DNA from 2 places in the Rhodobacter capsulatus SB 1003 genome. Region 2 is predicted to be linked to the other one. Evidence: riboswitches for the same ligand, from Rfam matches in the RefSeq annotation. Region 2 holds a riboswitch; the other holds the start of a gene.

Region 1 (3,535 bases), 150 kb from region 2:
TAGGCGCGGGCGGCGGCGGCGGCCTGGCGCAGATCGGGGATGCGGGCCAGCTGCGTCGCCCAGGCCGAAGACAGGGTGCAGCCGGTGCCATGGGTGTTTTTCGTCTCGACCCGCGGCGCCTCGAACCAGACCTCGCCCGCGGCATCGAGCAGCAGATCGGGGCAGATGGCCCCGGGCAGATGCCCGCCCTTGAGATAGACCGCCCGCGCGCCCAGCACCCGAAGCCCGCGGGCCTGCGCGACCATCTCGGCCCGGCCTTGCGCCACGGCGCAGCCCAGAAGATCGGCCGCTTCGGGCAGGTTCGGGGTGATCACCGCGGCGCGGGGCAGCAGGATCTGGCGCAGGGCGGTGACGGCATCCATCGCCAGAAGCCGGTCGCCGCCCTTGGCCACCATCACCGGATCAAGGACGAGGGGGGCCGAAAGCCCCTCGAGCGCGGCGGCCACGGCGGCGATGATCGCGCTGTCGCCCAGCATCCCGATTTTCACCGCATCGATGCGGATATCGGCCCGGATCGCGGCGATCTGCGCCGTGACCATCGCGGGGCGGATCGGATCGACGGCGGTGACGCCGCGGGTGTTTTGCGCCGTCAGCGCGGTCAGCGCCGCCATCGCATAGCCGCCATTGGCGGAAATCGCTTTCAGATCGGCCTGAATCCCCGCCCCGCCCGAGGGGTCGGAGCCGGCAATCGACAGAATGTTGGGGATCATCGCGGCCTCCAGTCCTGCACGAGTGCCCGGCAGGCGGCTTCGGCGTCGGGGGCGCGGGTGACGGCGGAAACGACGGCCATCCCGGCCACGCCCGCGGCTTTCAGCGCCGGAATGTCGGCCCGGGTCAGCCCGCCGATGGCGAGCGTCGGCACCGCGACCAGCCGGGCGATCCGGGCCAGCCCGTCAAAGCCTATGGGCGCGGCGGCATCGGGTTTCGTCGCCGTCGCCCGCACCGGCCCCGCGCCGATGTAATCGACGCAGCCGGGAAGGCGGCTGGCCTGCGCCTCGGTCTCGATCGAGAGCCCCAGCAGCATCCCCGCCCCGATCCGGGCGCGGATGGCAACGGGGTCGCCGTCGCCCTGCCCGATATGCAGCCCGTCCGCCCCGGCGGCGATGGCCACTTCGATCCGGTCATTCAGGAAGAGCTTCACCCCATGCGCCCGCATCTCGGGCAACAGCTGCCGGGCGAGCGCCAGCAGATCTGCATCGGAGGCGGTCTTGTCGCGCAACTGCACCGCGCGGGCGCCGCCGCGGGCCGCGGCCCGGGCCTGATCGGGCACGGAAAGCGCCGCCCCCGGGTCGGTGATGACATAGACGGGCCCGATCATGCCGCGCGCACCTTTGCCCCGGCACTCAGCGCCTCGGGCGTCAGATTGGCCAGCGCGTCAAGGAAGGCCACGGCGAAACTGCCCGGGCCCTTGGCCTCCCTTGCGGCGATCTCGCCCGCCAGACCGTAATAGGCCAGCGCCGCCACCGTGGCCTCAAGCGGCTTTTGCCCGACCAGAAAGGCGCCGATCACCCCGTTGAGCGAACAGCCGAGCGCCGTCACCTGCGGCATCAGCGCATGGCCATTGCCGATGCGGAAGGCGCGGCTCCCGTCGGTGACGTAATCGACGGGCCCCGAGACCGCGACGACGCCGCCCGTCCGCGCGGCCAGTTGCGCCGCCGCCACCTCGGCCGCCGCGACCGTGTCGCGCGCATCGACGCCATGCGCCTGCCCGCCCAGCCCCGCCAGCGCCAGGATCTCCGAGGCATTGGCGCGGATCACCGTCGGGCGCAGATCGAGCAGCCTAGCGCAGAGATCCTTGCGGAACTGCGTCGCGCCGATGCCGACCGGATCGAGCACCCAGGGCCGGTTCAGCCGGTGCATCATCCGCGCCGCCTGCACCATGCCTTCGGCCCAGTCGGCATCCGCCGTGCCGATATTCACCGTCAGCGCGCCGCAGAGCGCGGCAAATTCCGCCACCTCGGGCAAAGCATGCAGCATCGCGGGCGAGGCCCCAACGGCCAGCTGCACATTCGCCATCACGTTCATCGCGACGAAATTGGTGATGTTGTGCACAAGCGGCGCAGTGGCCCGCATCTGCGCAAGCGGCTGTCCCACAGCTGCGAACGATCCGGTTTCGGTCATCGGTCCTCCCATGACGCGGAAGACCGAAGCCGGGCGGACGCTGGGTCCGACACCGGTTGCGGACTCCCTACGCCAGCATGATCTGGTTCAGGTTCAAAGGGTGCTTCTCAGCCCGGATGCCCGGACGCCCCTGTCGCAAGGGCAGGGAAGCACGGATGGCGGGGCTTGTCCAGTGGCCGGGGACAGGATGTTTCCGCCGCGGCCGCGCGGATTGCCGCTCCTGTCGCGGCTGCGAGCGGGGCCTTTGATCCCGATCAAGGCGGGGCGGCGCCGTCTGCGCTAACAGGGATGCTGTTTCGTGACGATGATGCGGGCCCTTGGGCCGTGGCTTGGGGTTGGCGCCGGGGGACCGGCACAAGAAGACGCGCCCGCAGGGGTGCCACGATCTGGACGTTGCGAATGATATCCGAACATCAAGGCCAGTTTGCCCCTCCGGCGGCGGAAGAGGCCGCCCGCGCCGATCTGACCGCGCTGACACGGTTCCTGCAGGCGAACGAGACCCGGCTGATCGAGATGCACATCGCCTATTCGATCACCCGCAGCTACAATGCCCATGTCTCGACGCTGCCCGAGGCCTGGCGGGCCTCGGTGCAGGGGCTCAATGGCGCCATCGCGCTGATGCTGGAAACCCGCGGCGCCGCCGAGGCCGATTACGACAGCGACATCGGCGGGGATCCCTCGACCGCCTATGGCATCGAGGTCGCCCGCAGGCACGGGCTGCGCGGCGTGCCGCTGGCGATGTTTCTGAGCAATTTCAAGGGCTACCGTGACAGCTATCTGCGGCTGGTGCAGATGACGGGCTTTCCCGCCGCGACCGAGACGCTGTATCTGCGGCTGTTGCGCGGCTTTTTCGACCGCGCCGAAATCGGCATCTGCACGCAATGGGGGCGCGGTGTCGTCGATGCCGGTCAGGAACAGCTTCTGGCGGAAAACCAGCGCGTCGTGACCGAAAAGAACAAGTATCTGACGATTTTCGAAAGCATCCAGACCCCGGTCTTCCTGATCGATGCCGAGGGCGCGATCGAGAACATGAACCATGCCGCGGCGCTGCTTTTGTCGAAGGATGTCGTGCCCGGCTCGGTCTATTACGGCGCGGCGGCGCGGCGCAGCTTTCAGGGGCTGTTCGGGCTTGATCCGCGCGGCATCGGCCCGCTTTTGCCCGAACACGAGATCGACACGATCGACGGGCGGCGCTGGGTCTCGGTCTCGACGCAGGAAATGCTGGATGTGTCGCGCAAGTTTCTGGGCACGGTGATCAGCTTCACCGATGTCACCGACGAGCGCCGCGCCCGCGAGGAGGCCGAGGCGCTGGCCCGGGCGAAGACCGATTTCCTGGCGACGATGAGCCACGAGATCCGCACCCCCATCCATTCCATCGGCGGCATCGTCGAGCTGTTGCGGCAGGACGACTTGC
Region 2 (3,535 bases):
GCGCTGGCCGAAGGCGTGTTTTTCACCCGCGATCTGGTGAACGAACCGGCAAACATCCTGACCACCGACGATTTCGCCGCCCGGCTGGCGGCGATGCATGAACTGGGCCTCGAGGTCGAGATCCTGGACGAGGACGAGCTGGAAAAACTCGGCTTCCGCGCGCTGCTGGCGGTGGGGCAAGGCTCGGAAAGCCCGTCGAAGGTCGTGGTGATGCGCTGGCAGGGCGGCGAGCCCGATGCCGCGCCCTTGGCGCTGGTCGGCAAGGGGGTCTGCTTCGACAGCGGCGGGATTTCGATCAAGCCCGCGGCGGGCATGGAAGAAATGACTATGGACATGGGCGGCGCGGCCGTGGTGGCGGGCGTCATGCGCACGCTCGCCCTGCGCAAGGCGCGCGCCAATGTCGTGGGTCTGGTCGGTCTCGTGGAAAACATGCCCGACGGGCGGGCGCAGCGTCCGGGCGATATCGTCAAAAGCCTGAAAGGCGACACGATCGAGGTGGTCAACACCGATGCCGAGGGGCGGATGGTTCTGGCCGATGTGCTGTGGTATGCGCAGGAGCGCTTCGCCCCCGCCGCGGTGATCGATCTGGCGACGCTGACGGGCGCGATCATCGTGGCGCTTGGCCATGATCATGCGGGCATTTTCAGCAATGACGACAAGCTTTCGGGCGATCTTCTGAGCGCCGCGAAATCCGAGGGCGAAGGTGCCTGGCCGATGCCGCTCACCCCCGGCTATGATCCGCTGATCAAGTCGCGGCTGGCCGATATCAAGAACTCCGGCGGGCGCTGGGGCGGCGCGATCACCGCGGCGGCGTTTCTGAAGCGCTTCATCAAGCCCGATGTGCCCTGGTGCCATATCGACATCGCGGGCGTCGCCCTGCCGCCGGGCGAAAGTGCGCTGGCGCCCAAGGGCGCGACCGGCTGGGGGGTGATGACGCTTGACCGGCTGATCCGCACCCGGTTCGAGGCCTGACCCATGCCCGCGCTTTTCTATCACGTCACCCAGTCGCCGGTCGAAGGGGTGGTCGAAACGCTGCTCACCCGCGCCCTGGCGCAGGGCTGGCGGGTGGAATTGCGCGGGGTGTCCCCCGAGCGGATGGACTGGCTGGACCAGAAACTCTGGCTTGGCCCCGAGGAAGACTTTCTGCCGCACGGGCTGGCGGGCGGGCCGCATGATGCGCTGCAACCCGTGCTCTTGACCACCTCCCCGCGCCCCGAGGGGCGGCAGGCGGTGATGACGCTCGACGGCGCCGAGGTCACCCCCGCCGAGGTGGCGGCGGCCGAACGGGTCTGGATCCTGTTCGACGGCCGCGACGAAACCGCCGTCGCCCGCGCCCGCGATCAGTGGAAGGCGCTGACCGGGGCGGGCACCGCGGCGCAATACTGGCGCGAGGAAAGCGGGCGCTGGCAGAAGAAGGCCGAAAAGTAGCGCCCCCTCGCGCCCCCCCCGCAAAACACAGTTTTCGCTTGCAGCTTTGGCGCGGGGCCTTATGGTCCGGTCTCACCTCGGGGTGCTCTGTCAGGGGCTGAGATGCGTTTTCGCAAACCCGTTGAACCTGAACCGGTTAAGACCGGCGGAGGGAAGGTATCCGGGCACTCTCCCGGCCTGACCCCGCCCGTCACGCCATTGGAGAGAAAGATGAAAACTGCTCTGATGCTGGCGGGTTGCGTGCTTGCCGCAACCCCTGTTCTGGCCGGGGACAAACCCGTCCTCACCGTCTATGCGCCCGATTACTTCACCAGTGAATGGGGCCCCGGCCCGGCGATCGAAAAGGGTTTCGAGGCGGACTGCGGCTGCGATCTGCAATTCGTCGCGGGCGATGTGCTGCCGCGGCTGATGCTGGAAGGCGCGAAGACCGAGGCCGATGTGGCGATCGGGCTGAACACCGACATCACCGCCCGCGCCCGGGCGACCGGGCTTTTCGCGCCCCATCATCAGGATCTGTCGCGGCTGAGCCTGCCGATTGCCTGGGCGGATGACACCTTCCTGCCCTTTGACTGGTCCGAGGTCGCCTTTGTCTATGACAAGACGAAACTGACCGCCCCGCCGCAATCCTTTGCCGCGCTTCTCGACGCCCCCGACGACGCCTTCAAGATCGCCCTCGAAGACCCGCGCTCGTCCACCGCCGGGCTCGCGCTGCTTCTGTGGGTCAAGCACATCTATGGCGACAAGGCGGGCGAGGCCTGGGCGAAGCTTGCGCCCAAGGTGCTGACCGTGACGCCGGATTGGTCCGAGGCTTACGGGCTTTTCACCGAGGGCGAGGCCGACATGGTCCTGTCCTTCACCACCTCGCCCGCCTATCACCGCATCGCCGAACAGGATGACAGCAAGGCGGCGGCGATCTTCCCCGAGGGGCATTATTTCTACACCGAACTGGCGGCGCAGCTGAAGACCTCGGACCAGCCGGAGCTGGCGCAGAAATTCATGGATTACATCCTCTCGGACGGGTTTCAGGGCATGATCGCCACGGCGAACTGGTCCTATCCGGTGATCGAGAAACCCGGCTTCCTGCCCGAGGGGTTCGCCACCCTGCCCCGCCCCGCCAAGACCTTCTTTTACACCGAAACCGAGGCCGAGGCCCTGCGCGGCCCGGCGCTGGAAGAATGGCGCGCGAATTTCGGCAAATGATCCCGGCGGCATCGGCGGCGGTCCTGGTGGCCGCGCTGGTGCTGGCCCCCCTCGGCGCGGTGATGATCCGCGCCGGGGGGCTTTCGGCGCTGAGCGCCGCCGATCTTGCGGCCCTGCGCTTCACGCTCTGGCAGGCCGCGCTCTCGGCGCTTTTCTCCTGCCTGCTGGCGATCCCGCTCGCCCGGGCGCTGCACCGGCGCCGCTTTCCCGGCCGCGGCCTGTTCATCGCCGCGCTTGGGGCGCCGTTCCTGTTGCCCACCCTTGTCGCGGTGATGGGGCTTCTCGCCATCTTCGGCCGTCGCGGGCTGCTCAATGGCGCTCTGGACGCGCTGAACCTGCCCGGCGTGTCGATCTATGGGCCCTGGGGGGTGGTGCTGGGCCATCTGTTCCTGAACCTGCCCCTGGCAACGCGGATGCTGCTGCAGGGCTGGCAGGCGATCCCGGCCGAGCGGGTGCGGCTGGCGCTGTCGCTGGGTCTTGGCCCGGCGGACATCGCAAGGCATCTGGAGGCGCGGATGCTGCGCGCCGTCCTGCCCGGGGCCTTTCTGGCGATTTTCCTTGTGTGCCTCTCGTCCTTCGCCGTCGCGCTGACGCTGGGCGGCGGTCCCCGCGCCTCGACGCTCGAGGTGGCGATCTATCAGGCCTTCCGCTTTGACGCCGATCCGGGCCGGGCCGCGGCGCTTGCGGTGCTGCAGGTCGCGCTGGCGCTGGCGGCGCTGGGCATCGCCGCGCGGCTGACCCTGCCGCCCGGCTTTGGCGCGGGGCTCGACCGGGTCTTGCCGGTGCCCCTGGCGCCGGGGCTGCCGCATCGGATCGGGGATGCGCTGATCCTGAGTGCCGCCGCAGCCTTCCTGCTCTCGCCTCTGGCAGCCATCGCGCTGCGCGGCCTGCCCGCGCTGGCCGATCT

What was found. Region 2 has a riboswitch for thiamine pyrophosphate ahead of thiB (thiamine ABC transporter substrate binding subunit). Riboswitches for the same ligand answer to the same signal wherever they lie in the genome.
Region 1: it holds a riboswitch for thiamine pyrophosphate, as region 2 does, so the genes downstream of both, thiM (hydroxyethylthiazole kinase) here and thiB (thiamine ABC transporter substrate binding subunit) in region 2, are expected to answer to the same signal.

What each region holds. Positions count from the first base shown of each region.
Region 1 covers NC_014034.1:3,039,479-3,043,013, reverse strand. Annotated here, with positions in the region: gene thiD (bifunctional hydroxymethylpyrimidine kinase/phosphomethylpyrimidine kinase) at 1-710, opposite strand, end outside; gene thiE (thiamine phosphate synthase) at 707-1,318, opposite strand; gene thiM (hydroxyethylthiazole kinase) at 1,315-2,121, opposite strand; TPP riboswitch at 2,168-2,263, opposite strand; gene RCAP_RS14105 (ATP-binding protein) at 2,521-3,535, shown strand, end outside.
Region 2 covers NC_014034.1:2,888,001-2,891,535, forward strand. Annotated here, with positions in the region: gene RCAP_RS13350 (leucyl aminopeptidase) at 1-972, shown strand, start outside; gene RCAP_RS13355 (DNA polymerase III subunit chi) at 976-1,428, shown strand; TPP riboswitch at 1,497-1,599, shown strand; gene thiB (thiamine ABC transporter substrate binding subunit) at 1,639-2,628, shown strand; gene RCAP_RS13365 (thiamine/thiamine pyrophosphate ABC transporter permease ThiP) at 2,604-3,535, shown strand, end outside.